Regions from separate parts of the Streptomyces sp. NPDC050315 genome, predicted to be linked through region 1. Evidence: riboswitches for the same ligand, from Rfam matches in the RefSeq annotation. Region 1 holds a riboswitch; each other region holds the start of a gene.
What was found. Region 1 has a riboswitch for cobalamin ahead of AB0I82_RS07305 (cobalamin biosynthesis protein). Riboswitches for the same ligand answer to the same signal wherever they lie in the genome.
Positions count from the first base shown of each region.

Region 1 (3,755 bases):
GGTGGCGAAGGAGACCACCACGTCGTCGACGGTGTTCTGTTTGGAGGCGCGCGGCACCCAGGCGCCGCCCTGCGGGGTCGTGTGCCCGGCGAGCCGCCGCCGCAGTTCGCCCGCCAGATCCTCGAAGGTGACGAACTCCTTGCCCTCGATGCCGTGTTCGAGGATGTCGAGCACGGCCCGGGTGAAGACGGTGCCGCCGCCGGGCTCGGTGCCGCTGAAGATGCGGCGGTTCGGCTGGGCGGCCATCAGCAGCGAGACCGGCTTCTCGTGGGTACGGAAGCTGTCGTCCGCGTTGCCCGCGAAGCAGCATTCGAGCACGACGACGACGCGGTCGGCCCGCGACCTCTCCAGGCGCGGCAGCACGTCCTTGGCCCAGGAGACCGCTTCGTGCGAGGCGACCCGTCGCTCGTCCTGCGCCACCCGCGAGGACCCGACCAGCAGGTGCAGGTCGCTGCCGTCGCGCCGGACCCGGCCGTGCCCGGAGAAGTAGACGAGCAGCAGTCCGCGTGCCTCGTCGGCCGCGGTGCGCAGCGCGGCGGTCAGCTCCTCGGGGGTGTCCGGGCGCAGCGGCGTCACTTCCTGGGGCAGGAAGAGGTCGGTGGCCGGGGCGCACAGCACCCGGCCCAGCTCGTCGGGGTTGGCGAAGACCGCGTCGAGGTCGTGCAGCCGGGGGTCCTGGTACCGGCTGACGCCGATGATCAGCGCGCGGTTCCGCTTGCCCCGCGCGTCGTAGAGGGGCATCGCCGGTTACTCCGTGCCGACGCGGCCGCCCTGGTCGTCGCGTTCGGCGCGCGGATCGGGGTCGTCGAGGCGGCGGTGTCCGGAGGCGTCGGTGATGTCGAGCCCCGGGGCCTCGCCCTTGGCGGCGGTCTCCCTGCGGTGCGCGAGCCACTCCCGCAGGGCGATGAGGAGCTGCTCGGTCATCGGCGCCACGACCGCGCCGATGAGGACCAGGACGAGGTCGTCGATACCGACGGCCATTTCGGGTCCCTGGTCCGCCGCGCCGGTGCGCGGGGCGGTCTCCGCGCCCGGTGCCCGGCGCCATGCGTGGTTGCCGGGCGTCAGCCAGGACTCGCGCTGCAGCCACCGCTGCAGGTCTTCCAGATCCTGGCCCCCGTCATGGGTGCCGGTGACTCTGATGCGTACCTCGTGATGCTGCCGGTTCTCCGCCATCACCGTCCCCCTCCTGCGGCACCTTTGCCATAGGTGCCCCGATGGTGTCGTGCGGGAGGTACGGCAGGCAACAGGTCGTCAACCGCCGTCCACGCTGTGTCGTTGACCACAGGGCCTGCCATACGCCCGCGTCGCAGGTCAAGGGTGAGTTGACGGGCATTCGCGGCACGTGGTGGACTGCCCGATGCCATTCGGCGACAGATGAGGAAGTCCGGTGAGAATCCGGCGCGGTCCCGCCACTGTCACCGGGGAGCGCTCCTCCAGAAGCGGCCACGGCCCGCGCAGACACGGGCTGGAAGGCCGGGGGCAGCGCCGATCCGGGAGCCAGGAGACTCTCGTCGCCCGTCACGTCGAGCCAGGGCGCGGACCCTGAGTGAGGACACACGCCATGCCGGGCCCCGAGCCGAGACCCCTGCCTTCCTCCGCCGTACGCCCGGTACGCGACCGCGTGCGGCCGTCCCTCCGAGGCACGACGGCAGGCTGATCCGACGATGCGTGCCGAACACGCCACCTATGCGTGCGGCGCGGCTCTGGGCTTTCTCGGCGACCTGGCCGTGGGCGATCCCCGCCGCGGCCACCCGGTGGCCGCCTTCGGGCGGGCGGCGGGCGCCGTGGAGCGCGGGCTGTGGCGCGACCACCGTGGATACGGAGCGGCGCACACCGCGCTGTGCGCCGGCGGGGCCGCCGTGGGCGCGGCCCTGCTCTCCCGTGCCGTACGCCGCTGCGCCCCCGCACACATCGCGCTGACCGCCGCCGCCACCTGGGCCGTGCTGGGCGGGACGACGCTGGGCCGGGAGGCGCGCGCCATCGGCGGCGCACTGGAGGCCGGCGACCTCGACGTGGCGCGCGAGCGGCTGCCGCACCTGTGCGGCCGCGACCCGCAGTCCCTGGACGGGCAGCAGATGGCCCGCGCGGTCGTGGAGTCCGTCGCCGAGAACACCTCCGACGCGGTCGTGGGCGCGCTGGTCTGGGGCGCCGTGGGCGGCGTACCGGGCCTGGTCGCCTTCCGCGCGGTCAACACGCTGGACGCGATGGTGGGTCACAAGTCCGACCGCTACCGCCGGTACGGCTGGGCCTCGGCCCGGCTGGACGACGTGGCGGGCTGGCCCGGCGCCCGGCTGACCGCGCTGCTGGCCACCGTCGCCGGGCCCGACCCGCGCGGCGCGTGGCGCGCCTGGCGGGCCGACGGCAAGCGGCACCCGAGCCCCAACGCGGGCCCGGTGGAGGCCTCCTTCGCGGGCGCGCTCGGCGTACGGCTGGGCGGCACGCTCGCGTACGCGGGGCGGGTCGAGCACCGGCCGGTGCTCAACGACGGCGCACGCGCGGTCGACGGCGCGGACATCGCGCGCGCGGTGCGGCTGTCGCGCCGGGTGAGCGCGCTGGCGCTGGCGACGACGGTCGGGGCACGGATCGCCGTGGGCGCGGTCCGCGGCGCGCGGAAGGCGAGGAGATCCCGGTGAGCGGTAGCGGTACGGACAGGACTCTCGGTGGCGGCCTGCTGGTGGCCGGCACCACGTCGGACGCGGGCAAGAGCGTCGTCACGGCGGGCATCTGCCGCTGGCTGGCCCGCAAGGGCGTCAAGGTCGCGCCCTTCAAGGCGCAGAACATGTCGCTCAATTCGTACGTGACGCGCGAGGGCGCGGAGATCGGGCGGGCGCAGGCCATGCAGGCCGCGGCGGCCCGCGTCGAGCCGACCGCGCTGATGAACCCGGTCCTGCTCAAGCCCGGCAGCGACCGCAGCAGCCAGGTCGTGCTGCTGGGCAAGCCGGTGGGCGAGCTGAGCGCGCGCGGCTACCACTCGGGCCGCCAGGAGCGGCTGCTCGGCACGGTCACCGACTGCCTGACCGAGCTGCGCCGTACGCACGACGCGGTGATCTGCGAGGGCGCGGGCAGCCCGGCCGAGATCAACCTCCGCCGCACGGACATCGTGAACATGGGCCTCGCGCGCGCCGCGAACCTCCCCGTGGTCGTCGTCGGCGACATCGACCGCGGCGGCGTCTTCGCGTCCTTCTTCGGCACCACCGCGCTGCTCTCCGCGGCCGACCAGGCGCACCTCGCGGGCTACCTGGTGAACAAGTTCCGCGGCGACGTGACGCTGCTGGAACCGGGCCTGGACATGCTCAAGGAGCTGAGCGGGCGGCCGACGCTGGGCGTACTGCCGTTCCGGCACGGGCTCGGCATCGACGAGGAGGACGGCCTGCACGTCTCGCTGCGCGGCGCGGTGCGCGAGAGCACGGTCGCGCCGCCGCACGGCAAGGACATCCTCCGGGTCGCGGTCGCCGCCGTGCCCCTGATGTCCAACTTCACCGACGTGGACGCGCTGGCGGCCGAACCGGGTGTCGTCGTCCGCTTCGTGGACCGCCCCGAGGAGCTGGCCGACGCCGACCTGGTCGTCCTGCCCGGTACGCGCGGGACCGTACGGGCGCTGCAGTGGCTGCGCGAACGCGGCCTCGCGGACGCGGTCGCGCGCCGGGCCGCGGAAGGCCGCCCGGTACTCGGCATCTGCGGCGGCTTCCAGATGCTCGCAGAGCACATCGAGGACGAGGTGGAGTCGCGGGCCGGCGCGGTCGACGGGCTGGGAC
Region 1 is NZ_JBFAKN010000002.1:57,954-61,708, forward strand. It holds gene AB0I82_RS07295 (caspase family protein) at 1-741, opposite strand, end outside; gene AB0I82_RS07300 (hypothetical protein) at 748-1,173, opposite strand; cobalamin riboswitch at 1,375-1,508, shown strand; gene AB0I82_RS07305 (cobalamin biosynthesis protein) at 1,665-2,633, shown strand; gene AB0I82_RS07310 (cobyric acid synthase) at 2,630-3,755, shown strand, end outside.

Region 2 (3,755 bases), on a different contig from region 1:
GGGAAGATGCCCTCGCCCCAGCCGTTGTCGACCTGGTGGATGTCGGAGTGGCAGATCCCCGCGTACTTGATCTCGATCTCGATGTCGTGCGCGCCGAGCTCACGGCGCGGAATGGTGGTGCGCTCCAGGGGTGCCTTGGGCGCGGGTGCTGCATACGCGGCGACAGAGGTGTGTGTCATGCCATCGAGGCTGCCTCGCGTACAGAAGTGGAGCCAGGCCCCCCGTTTACGTACGAACGGCGTTCCTACCAATGGCAGTGACACCCTCGGGGCGCCGTCGCCCGTCGCCCGTCGCCCGTCGACCGTCGTTGGCGGCCGTCGCAGTCGGCCGGGGCCGCCCTTGTGGATAACTTCGCGGGGGCCGCCCCGACGGAGTTATCCACAGGCCCCCGCACAGTTTCGCCGGGACCCCGATACTTGCCGTATGGACCAGCGCACAGAATTGAGCGAGTTTCTGCGCACCCGCCGCGCGCGTCTGCAGCCCGAGGACGTCGGACTGCCGCGGCACAGCGGGCGACGCAGGGTGCCGGGCCTGCGGCGGGAGGAGCTCGCGCAGCTGGCCGGGGTGAGTGTGGCGTACTACGTAAGGCTGGAGCAGGGCCACGGGCAGAACGTCTCCACGGCGGTCCTCGACGCGATATCCGGCGCGCTGCGGCTCAACGCGGCCGAGCGGGCGCATCTGAGCCATCTGGTGAAGCCGAAGGCCAAGCGCTCGCGCGGTGCGGGGCGGCCGCAGCGGGTGCGGCCCGCGCTGCAGCAGCTGCTGGACGCGATGGAGGGGATACCGGCGTATGTGGCGGGCCGCCGCCTGGACGTCATCGGGTGGAACCGCATGGCATGCGCGCTGCTCGGTGATTACGCCGCGCTCCCGCCCGAGCAGCGGAACATCGCCTGGCAGGTCTTCCTGGACCCGGCCTCCCGCGAGCTGTACGTCGACTGGGAGAGCAAGGCGGCCGATATCGTCGCCTACCTCCGCCTGGACGCGGGCTGCCATCCCGACGACCCGCTGCTCGCGTCGCTGATCGGGGAGCTGTCGGTCAAGAGCGAGGAGTTCCGCCAGCTGTGGGCCACGCACGACGTACAGGACAAGGGCTTCGGCGTGAAGCGGCTGCACCACCCCGTCGTCGGGCCGCTGACGCTGTCGTACGAGACGCTGCGGCTGCCCGCCGACCCGGACCAGCAGCTGATCGTCTACCACGCCGAGCCGGGCTCGACCTCGGCGGAATCACTGCGGCTGCTGGGCAGCTGGGCGGCGGAGGGCCCGGTGTCCCGCGAGCCGGCGAGCAAGGATGCGGCCGAGCGGCAGGAGACGGGGGGATGACTGATGACTGGGGGCGGGGGATGACCGGGGGCTGAGCGAGAACTGGGCGAGGACTGGGCGAGGGCTGAGCGAAGGATTACCGAGGGGCTGGGGAGGGGTGGGGGCGGGGGGGAGGGGCCCCCGGGGGAAGTCGGGGTTAGAGGGGGACAGCCCCCTCCGGCCCGGTCGGGGATAGAGTGGCCAAGCCGTGGTGTTCGGGAAGACCGGTGAAGACCTTCAAGGTCTGATTCCGGAGCGGCCCTCGCCACTGTGATCGGGGAGCTACCGACCCTTTTCCTGTACGTACGTGCACTGCGTACGTGCGGGGGCCACTGTCCGTGTAGTGCGGGCGGGAAGGCCGGGACGGGCGCGTCCACCTCAGGCTCTTGACGAGCAGGGGGTTCCCCGTAAGCCAGGAGACCGGCCACGGCATCTCACGAATTGATTCCACGAGGTGCTGGAGCGTGATCGCCGGATGGCCCTGCCCACCGATGCCCCGTCTTCTTCTTCGACTTCTTCCGTGCTGCCCGAGTTCCGCTGGCAGCGCCGCGACACCCTACGGACCGCCGGTCTGCTGGCGGTCATAGCCGCACTGCACATCGTCGCGTTCGGTGTGCTGTTCCTGCTCGTCGTGCCCGGCCACTACACCGTCGGCACCCAGGTGTTCGGCGTGGGCCTGGGCATTACCGCGTACACCCTCGGCATGCGGCACGCGTTCGACGCGGACCACATCGCCGTCATCGACAACACCACCCGCAAGCTCATGGCCGACGGGAAGCGCCCGGTCTCGGTGGGCTTCTGGTTCGCGCTCGGCCACTCCAGCATGGTCGTGCTCATGGCCGCGCTGGTCTCGGGCGGCGCGGCGCTCGCCGGGACCCTGATGGACGAGGACTCCCGTACGCACCAGGTGCTCGGCACGGTCGGCACCACCGTCTCCGGGGCCTTCCTGTACCTCATCGCCGCCCTCAATCTGGTCGCGCTGGCCGGCATCTGGCGGGTCTTCCGTGCCATGCGGGCCGGGGAGTACGACGAGTCGGAGCTGGAACGGCAGCTGGACTCGCGCGGTTTCATGAACCGGGTACTGGGCCGGTTCACCAAGGCCATCACGCGGCCGGGCCAGATGTTCCCGATCGGGCTGCTCCTCGGCCTCGGCTTCGACACCGCGACCGAGGTGACGCTGATGGTGATGGCGGGCAGCGGCGCCGCGTCCGGGCTGCCCTGGTACGCGATCCTGTGCCTGCCGCTGCTGTTCGCGGCGGGGATGAGCCTCTTCGACACGCTCGACGGCACGTTCATGAACTTCGCGTACCAGTGGGCGTTCTCCAACCCGGTGCGCAAGGTCTACTACAACCTCACGATCACCGGCCTGTCCATCGCCGTGGCGCTCTTCATCGGCACCATCGAGCTGGTCAGCGTGCTGCACGAAAAGCTCGGCCTCAAGGACGCGGTCACCGGCTGGATCTCCGGCCTGGAGCTGGACAACGTCGGCTACGTCATCGTCGGCCTCTTCGTCGTCGTCTGGGCGGCGGCGATCGCCTACTGGCGGCTGTCGGGCGTCGAAAAGCGGTGGGCGGCACGGGTGGCCGCCGCTCCGGAGGGCTGAGCACGCAGTACAAGGACTGCAGTACAAGGACTGCAGTACAAGGTGAGGGGCGGCGGGCCGGTGCCCGCCGCTCCTTACTTCCCCGCCGCCTTCTTCGCCGCTCGCTTCATCTGCTGCTTGTACGCGCGGACCTCGGCCAGCGACTCGGGGCCCGTGATGTCGGCGACCGAGCGGTGGGAGTTCTCCTCGCCGTACGGACCGGCGGCCTCGCGCCAGCCCTCGGGGCGTACGCCGAACTGCTTGCCGAGGAGGGCCAGGAAGATCTGGGCCTTCTGCTTGCCGAAGCCGGGCAGGTCGTTGAGGCGTTTGAGCAGCTCGGCGCCGGTTCCCGCGTCCCGCCAGACGGCTTCCGCATCGCCGTCGTAGTGCTCGACGAGGTACTGGCACAGCTGCTGCACCCGCTTGGCCATCGAGCGCGGATAGCGGTGCACGGCCGGCTTGCGGGCCAGCAGCTCCTCGAACGCCTCCGGGTCCTGGGCCGCGATGGCCTGCGCGTCCAGGTCGTCGCCGTTCATCCGCCGGGCGATGGTGTACGGGCCGGTGAACGCCCACTCCATCGGCACCTGCTGGTCCAGCAGCATGCCCACCAGCGCGGCGAGCGGACTGCGGCCGAGCAGTTCGTCGGCTTCCTCCTGCTGTGCGACCCGCATCCTCACGTTCATGTTCCGATGATCCCTTCCGGCGCCGCACCCCGCATATCCGGGCAAGCGTTTTCGTGCGACGATCCCGTCCATGCCGACACTGAGCGAACTGATTCCCGCCGAGGCCGTGCGGCTGGACGTGACGGCGGCGGACTGGCGGGACGCGGTACGGGCCGCCGGCGATCTCATGGTCGCGACCGGTACCGCTACCG
Region 2 is NZ_JBFAKN010000006.1:249,808-253,562, reverse strand. It holds gene AB0I82_RS23425 (NAD(P)-dependent alcohol dehydrogenase) at 1-179, opposite strand, end outside; gene AB0I82_RS23420 (helix-turn-helix transcriptional regulator) at 424-1,320, shown strand; cobalamin riboswitch at 1,492-1,743, shown strand; gene AB0I82_RS23415 (HoxN/HupN/NixA family nickel/cobalt transporter) at 1,775-2,902, shown strand; gene AB0I82_RS23410 (HhH-GPD-type base excision DNA repair protein) at 2,977-3,564, opposite strand; gene AB0I82_RS23405 (PTS sugar transporter subunit IIA) at 3,635-3,755, shown strand, end outside.
Region 2: linked by a shared signal. The riboswitch ahead of AB0I82_RS23415 (HoxN/HupN/NixA family nickel/cobalt transporter) and the one ahead of AB0I82_RS07305 (cobalamin biosynthesis protein) in region 1 are both predicted to bind cobalamin.

Region 3 (3,755 bases), on a different contig from region 1:
GGAGTTGGACGCGCCGGCCTGCTCGGTCGGGTAGAAGTTGATGTCGACGACGCGGTCGAGGAAGGTGACGGCGGTACGGACGGTGGCGTCCAGCCGGTCCCAGTCCATCGTGCCGTCGGCGCCCAGGTGCGCGGCGAGGTTGACCGAGCCGAGGTTGCAGACGGCCGTCTCGCCGTCGTCCGTGACCTCCAGGATCTCCGTGCAGAGGTTGGAGGAGTGGACGACGCGGCCCGGCTCGGCGGTCTGGTTCGCGGTGCGGTTGGCGGCGTCCTTGAAGGTCATCCAGCCGTTGCCGGTCTGCGCGAGGGTACGCATCATCCGCGCGTACAGCGTCCGGGCCGGGACCGCCTTTATGGCCTTCCCCTCGGCCTCGGCCTTCCGGTACGCGGCGTCGAACTCCGCGCCGTACAGATCGACCAGCTCCGGCGCGTCCACCGGCGAGAACAGCGACCAGTCCGCGTCGGCCTCGACGCGGCGCATGAACTCGTCCGGGATCCAGTGCGCGATGTTCAGGTTGTGCGTACGCCGCGCCTCCTCGCCGGTGTTGTCGCGCAGCTCCAGGAACTCCTCGATGTCCGCGTGCCAGGTCTCCAGGTACACGCAGGCAGCGCCCTTGCGGCGGCCGCCCTGGTTCACCGCGGCGACACTCGCGTCGAGGGTCCGCAGGAACGGGACGATGCCATTGGAGTGCCCGTTGGTGCCGCGGATCAGCGAACCGCGGGCGCGCACGCGGGAGTACGAGAGGCCGATCCCGCCGGCGTGCTTCGAGAGGCGCGCGACCTGGTGGTAGCGGTCGTAGATCGAGTCCAGCTCGTCCAGCGGCGAGTCCAGCAGGTAGCAGGAGGACATCTGCGGGTGGCGGGTGCCGGAGTTGAAGAGCGTGGGGGAGGAGGGCAGGTAGGAGAGAGTGCTGGTCAGCTCGTACAGCGCGGCGACGTCCTGGACGGCGCGCTCCGAGTGGTCCTCGGCCAGGCCGCACGCCACGCGCAGCAGGAAGTGCTGCGGGGTCTCGATGACCTGGCGGGTGATCGGGTGCCGCAGGAGGTAGCGGGAGTAGACCGTGCGCAGGCCGAAGTAGCCGAAGCGGTCGTCGGCGCCGTCCGCGAGCGCCTTGTCGACGAGCGCGTCCAGTGCGGCGGCGTGCGTGGTGACGAACTCGGCCGTGCCGTCGGCGATCAGGCCCTCGCGGTGACCGGTGGCGACCGAGGCGGCGAAGCCCGTCGCGCCCTGGCTCGCGGCCTCCTCGGCGATCGCGGCGGTCAGCAGGCGGGCGGCCAGCTTGGAGTACTGCGGCTCGTCGCCGATCAGCCCGGCCGCGGCCTCCATCGCCAGCTCGCGCAGCTCCGCCTCGTCCGAGCCGGCGTGCCGGCCGCGCAGCGCGGCCGCGGCGATCTTGCCCGGGTCGGTGGCCGGCAGGTTGGCGGTGAGGTCGGTCAGGGTGCGCAGCAGGGCCGTACCGGGGCCGTCCTGGGCCTGCACGGTCGACGGCCGCGCCTCCTGCGCCGTCTGCGCCTCTTGTGCTGACTCCGCTGGCGCGATGGTCACCTTGTGCTCTCCTCACTCGGCTGGGGCCGGGGAGGGCACGACGGAGGCGTACGGGCAGCCGCGCCAAAGCCCTGCCGGGCACGCGGGCACACCACGCAGCGTCCACCGGCCCAACCCACGGAGCCCGGACGTCTCGACGCCCGTACCGGAACGGAGACGGGCGTACCGTCGGCAGGTCCTCGGACTCGGCGAGCGCGCAAATGCCCACTCAGCACACCGTTGCGGGACAGTTCCGGATTCGCACCGGATTCCCCTGCGGCGACAGCGAGGACGAGCATACATCTTGTGTCGGCTTTCGCGACCGTCCCCATATCTTGTGTCGCGGCACAACTGTCCGTGCTGTTGTCAGTGCCGTCCGCTACGTTCGGAATCGACTGGTGGGGGATGGGCGCGGATCGGGGGAGCCGAGCCGGATACGGCAACGGGCCGCCGGATTGCCCGGCGGCCCGATGTCGTGCGGAGGTTCTTGTGCAGAGGTTGTCGTGCGGAGGTTGTCGTGCGGAGGGGGGAGTGGCGTCAGTGCGCCGCCCCGGCCCCCGCTCCGGCCGTGGCCGGCGGCAGGTCGGCCTGTACGCCCTTGTCGCCGACGTCCGCCGTGTAGTCCTCGGGCGAGGTCTCGTCGACGCCGTCGGGCGCCTTCGTGGCCCGCAGGACGACCGTCAGGACCACCGTCACCACGACGTTCAGTACGAACGCGGTCAGACCGATGTAGCCGATCTCCCCGATGCCGGGGATCTCCGCGCTCGAGCCGCCGAAGTGCTTCTGGGTGGGGCTGGCCACGCCGTACGCCGCGGCCGTGCCGTACACCATGCCGACCGCCCAGCCGGCGAGCAGCGCCCAGCGGTGGAACCAACGGGTGAACAGGCCGCCCACCAGCGCCGGCATGGTCTGCAGGATCCAGATGCCGCCCAGCAGCTGGAAGTTGATCGCCACCGTCTTGTCCATCGTCAGGACGAACGCCAGCGCCCCGACCTTCACCAGCAGCGACACCAGCTTGGCGACCTTGTGCTCCTGCGCGGGCGTGGCGCCGGGCTTCAGGAAGTCCTTGTAGATGTTGCGGGTGAAGAGGTTCGCCGCGGCGATCGACATGATCGCGGCGGGTACCAGCGCGCCGATGCCGATCGCGGCGAACGCCACGCCCGTGAACCAGTCGGGGAACATGTTCTCGAACAGCTGCGGGATCGCCAGCTGGCCGTTCTGCACCTTGACCCCGGCCGCGATCGCCATGAAGCCCAGCAGCGCGAGGAAGCCGAGCATCAGCGAGTACAGCGGCAGGATGGTGGTGTTGCGGCGAATCACGTTGCGGCTCCGCGAGGAGAGCGTCGCGGTGATCGAGTGCGGGTACATGAACAGCGCCAGCGCCGAGCCGAGCGCCAGCGTCGCGTACGCCCACTGCGCGTTCGGACCGCTCGCGAGCTCCCCGCGCGGCTTGCCCGTGGCCGGGTTGGTCTCCGCGAAGGCGTCGCCCGCCACGTGGAAGATGTGCTCGAAGCCGCCCAGCTTGATCGGGATGTAGATGATCGCCACCGCGATGACGAGGTAGATCAGGCCGTCCTTGACGAACGCGATCAGCGCGGGCGCGCGCAGCCCGGAGGAGTAGGTGTACGCGGCCAGCACGCCGAAGGCGATCAGCAGTGGCAGGTCCTTGATGAACCAGTGCGTGCTCTCGCTGCCGCCGACGCCCATCACGTCCAGGACGGCCTGGATGCCCACGAGTTGCAGCGCGATGTACGGCATCGTGGCGAGGATGCCGGTGAGCGCGACGGCCAGTGACAGGGCCTTGGAGCCGAAGCGGCCGCGCACGAAGTCCGAGGTGGTGACGTACCCGTGCTTGTGCGACACCGACCACAGGCGCGGCAGGAACGTGAAGATCAACGGGTAGACGAGGATCGTGTACGGCACGGCGAAGAAGCCGGCCGCACCCGCCGCGTAGATCGCCGCGGGGACGGCGACGAAGGTGTACGCGGTGTACAGGTCGCCGCCCAGCAGGAACCACGTCACCCACGTGCCGAAGCTGCGGCCGCCCAGGCCCCACTCGTCGAGGTTCTCGGACTGCTCGGCCTTGCGCCAGCGCGCGGCCAGGAAGCCCATGACCGTCACGGCGATGAAGAAGAAGATGAAGACGGCCAGCGCGATGCCGTTCACGCCGCCGGTCGCGTCCGCCGCGAGCGCGTTTCCGCCCGGGACGGCCGGGACGGCCGCGGTGGCCG
Region 3 is NZ_JBFAKN010000004.1:530,840-534,594, reverse strand. It holds gene AB0I82_RS17655 (ribonucleoside-diphosphate reductase subunit alpha) at 1-1,479, opposite strand, end outside; cobalamin riboswitch at 1,698-1,840, opposite strand; gene mctP (monocarboxylate uptake permease MctP) at 2,062-3,690, opposite strand.
Region 3: linked by a shared signal. The riboswitch ahead of AB0I82_RS17655 (ribonucleoside-diphosphate reductase subunit alpha) and the one ahead of AB0I82_RS07305 (cobalamin biosynthesis protein) in region 1 are both predicted to bind cobalamin.

Region 4 (3,755 bases), on a different contig from region 1:
TGCCCGATGTTGGTCTTGACGGAACCGACGTAGCACGGGGCGCCGGGCGGGCGCCCGGCGGACAGGACGCGGCCGAGCGCCCGGGCCTCGATCGGGTCGCCGACCGGGGTGGAGGTGCCGTGCGCCTCGACGTACTGCAGGCTGCCGGGCGCGACGCCCGCCTCGGCGCACACCTTCCGTACGAGATCCACCTGGGCGTCCTCGCGCGGCACGGTGATGCCGTTGGTCCGCCCGTCCTGGTTCACCCCGCTGCCGAGCACCACGGCGTGCACCGGGTCGCCGTCGCGCACGGCGTCGGCGAGCCGTTTCAGTGCCACGACGGCGACGCCCTCGGCACGTACGTAGCCGTCGGCCGCCGCGTCGAAGGCGCGCGACCGGCCGTCGACGGAGAGGAAGCCGCCCTTGGTCTCGGCGATGGTGTACTGCGGCGCGCTGTGCAGCAGCGTGCCGCCGGCCAGCGCGAGGTCGGTCTCGCCGCGCAGCAGGCTCTGCCGGGCGAGGTGCAGGGCGACGAGGGAGGAGCTGCAGGCGGTGTCGAGGGAGACGCTGGGGCCGCGGAAGTCGAAGGCGTGCGAGACACGGTTCGACACCATCGTCATCATGGTGCCGGTCGCGGTGTGTGCCGCCAGGAAGTCCGGGTCGGAGAAGTGCAGGATGTTGTAGTCCATCGTGAACGCGCCGATGAACACGCCGATGTTGCCGCCCGCCAGACCGGCCGGGCGCTGCCCGCCGTCCTCCAGTGCCTCCCAGGAGACCTCCAGGAGCTTGCGCTGCTGGGGGTCGAGGTGCGCGGCCTCGCGCGGGCTGATGCCGAAGAACTCCGGGTCGAATGCGTCGAAGCCGTCGATGTAGCCGCCGCGGCCGCCGACCAGCCGGCCGGGCTTGGCCCGGTCCCGGCTGCCCAGGGTGGTGACGTCGTACCGGTCGGCCGGGGTCGGGACGATGCAGTCCCGGCCCTCGGCCAGGTTCCGCCAGAACGCCCGGTGGTCGTTGGCATGGCCGGGCAGGCGGCAGCCGATGCCGATGATGGCGATCCGGTCACGAAGGGCGGAATCAGGCACTTGACTCATATGTGCACGATAATGGGCGCGTGCGGCACATTCCGGCGTGCCGCCTGACGACACGTCAGGTCAGCTTGTCGGACAGTCGGCCCGACGGGTCCGGCCCGTTCAATACCGAGTTACGCGGCGGCGCCCGGCACGGCGTACGCGGAGCCGCCCGGAGCACCCCAAGTGACGTCCGCCATACGGGGGTTGAGCGGATCGACGGCGGCGTACGCACACAGCGCGCGCAGCCGCTGCCGCCGACGCTTGGGGTCGGCGGGCGGGCCGCCGGGTGAGATGTCCGCGGCGAGCCGATATGCGCCGCCACTGCCGGCGGGCAGCAGGTACGTCAAGTGCCAGACATCGGTACCCGGCAGCCGGTCCAGCAGCGCGGGGGCAAGGTCTCCGTGGCCGGTGACGCCGTCGGCCAGGAGCAGCACCTGACAGGTGGCGCGGTGGCCGCGCCGGAGGAACGTGACCGCGTACTGCCCGGAGTTTTCGGCGACCTCTTCGACGAGGGGTGTGCCGCGCCGTTCGGCGTCCGCCCAGAATTCGGCGAGCAGCGCCGCGCGTTCGACCTCGGTGGCGGCGGTGAGCCGGGCGGCGAGGCGCTCGACACACGGACCGGCCGTACGGAGAAGCCGCGCGTCCCGCGTGCCGGGACCGTCGTCAAGGACGTACATCTCTCGCACCTTTCTGGCACCATTCCGGATTGCGACTTAGGCAAGCCTAACCTAACAATAACCGGGGATGGCACGCGGACGGTGGCAGGGCATAGCCTGATGCGTGCAGCTGGTTCGCCCTGTCCGCCAGGCAGGCGCGTCGTAAGAGGGAACCCGGTGGGAATCCGGGACTGCCCCGCAGCGGTGAGCGGGAACGACCGCCGTCACACGCACTGGATCCGAGCGGGTCCGGGAAGCGACGGCCAGTAGGTGTCCGTGCCTTGTGCGCGGACGTGCTCGTGAGTCCGAAGACCTGCCCGTTGCCCGCACGCGACCCGTCGTGTGCGGTCTCCCGGTGACCTCGAGGGCGGGTCGGCGTACAGCAGGGACGCGGCACACGAGTGCGCGGCGGCCCGTCCGCTGTGCACTCCCTTCGCGCTCTCGTGCCCGTCGCCGGGCACTCGGAGACACGCTCGCGAAGGAGAGCAACGTGACCAGCAAGAACACCGCCACGGCCGTACGGGCCACCGTGTACGGGTATCCCCGGCAGGGGCCGGACCGGGAACTGAAGAAGGCGGTCGAGGGGTACTGGAAGGGCCGCGTCAGCGCCGACGCGCTGCGCGAGACCGCCGCGGGGCTGCGCCGTTCCGTCTGGCAGCAGCTTGCCGAAGCGGGCCTGCACGAGGTCCCGACCGGCGACTTCTCGTACTACGACCATGTGCTGGACACCAGCGTCATGGTCGGCGCGATCCCCACCCGGCACCGTGCCGCCGTCGAAACGGACGCCCTGGACGGGTACTTCGCCATGGCCCGCGGCACGCAGGACGCGGCGCCGCTGGAGATGACCAAGTGGTTCGACACCAACTACCACTACCTGGTGCCGGAACTGGGCCCTGACACGGTGTTCTCGGCCGACTCGCGCAAGCAGGTCGGCGAGCTGAGTGAGGCCCGCGCGCTCGGACACACCGCACGCCCCGTCCTGGTCGGCCCGGTCACCTACCTGCTGCTGGCCAAGCCCGCCCCCGGCGTGGACCCCGACTTCGAGCCGCTGACCCTGCTCGACCGGCTGCTGCCCGTGTACGCGGAGGTCCTCGCCGACCTGCGGGCCGCCGGCGCCGAGTGGGTACAACTGGACGAGCCCGCGCTCGTACAGGACCGCACCCCGGCCGAACTGAACGCCGCGGCCCGCGCCTACCGCGACCTCGGCGCCCTCACCGACCGCCCGCAACTCCTGGTCGCGACCTACTTCGGCCGCCTCGGCGAGGCCCTGCCGGTACTGGCCAAGTCCCCCGTCGAGGGGCTCGCGATGGACTTCACCGAGGCGGCGGCCGGCAATCTGGACGACCTCGCGGCGGCCGGCGGGCTGCCCGGCAAGCGGCTGGTCGCGGGCGTCGTCAACGGCCGCAACATCTGGATCGACGACCACGCGAAGTCCCTCGCCACTCTCGGCACCCTGCTGGGCCTCGCCGAGCGGGTGGATGTGGCGGCCTCCTGCTCACTGCTGCACGTCCCGCTGGACGCGGCCGCCGAGCGCGACATCGACCCGCAGATCGCCCGCTGGCTCGCCTTCGCCCGGCAGAAGACCGCCGAGCTCGTCACCCTGGCCCGCGGGCTGACACACGGCACCGGCATCATCGCCGCCGAACTCGCCGCCAACCGCGCCGACCTCGCCTCCCGCACCGGCGCCGCGCTCACCCACGACCCGGCCGTCCGCGCCCGCGCCGCGGCCGTCACCGCCGCCGACTGCCGACGCTCCCAGCCGTACCCGGAGCGGTCCGCCGCGCAGCACGCCCACCTCGGCCTGCCGCCGCTGCCCACGACCACCATCGGCTCCTTCCCGCAGACGGCCGCGCTGCGCACCGCACGCGCCGATCTGCGCGCCGGCCGCATCGACGACGCCGCGTACAAGGAACGCATCGCGGCGGAGATCCGCGAGGTCGTCGCCTATCAGGAGAAGGCCGGGCTCGACGTCCTGGTGCACGGCGAGCCGGAACGCAACGACATGGTGCAGCACTTCGCCGAGCGGCTGACCGGCTACCTCGCCACACAG
Region 4 is NZ_JBFAKN010000001.1:622,349-626,103, forward strand. It holds gene AB0I82_RS02830 (amino acid adenylation domain-containing protein) at 1-1,070, opposite strand, end outside; gene AB0I82_RS02835 (enterochelin esterase domain-containing protein) at 1,181-1,726, opposite strand; cobalamin riboswitch at 1,820-2,041, shown strand; gene metE (5-methyltetrahydropteroyltriglutamate--homocysteine S-methyltransferase) at 2,196-3,755, shown strand, end outside.
Region 4: linked by a shared signal. The riboswitch ahead of metE (5-methyltetrahydropteroyltriglutamate--homocysteine S-methyltransferase) and the one ahead of AB0I82_RS07305 (cobalamin biosynthesis protein) in region 1 are both predicted to bind cobalamin.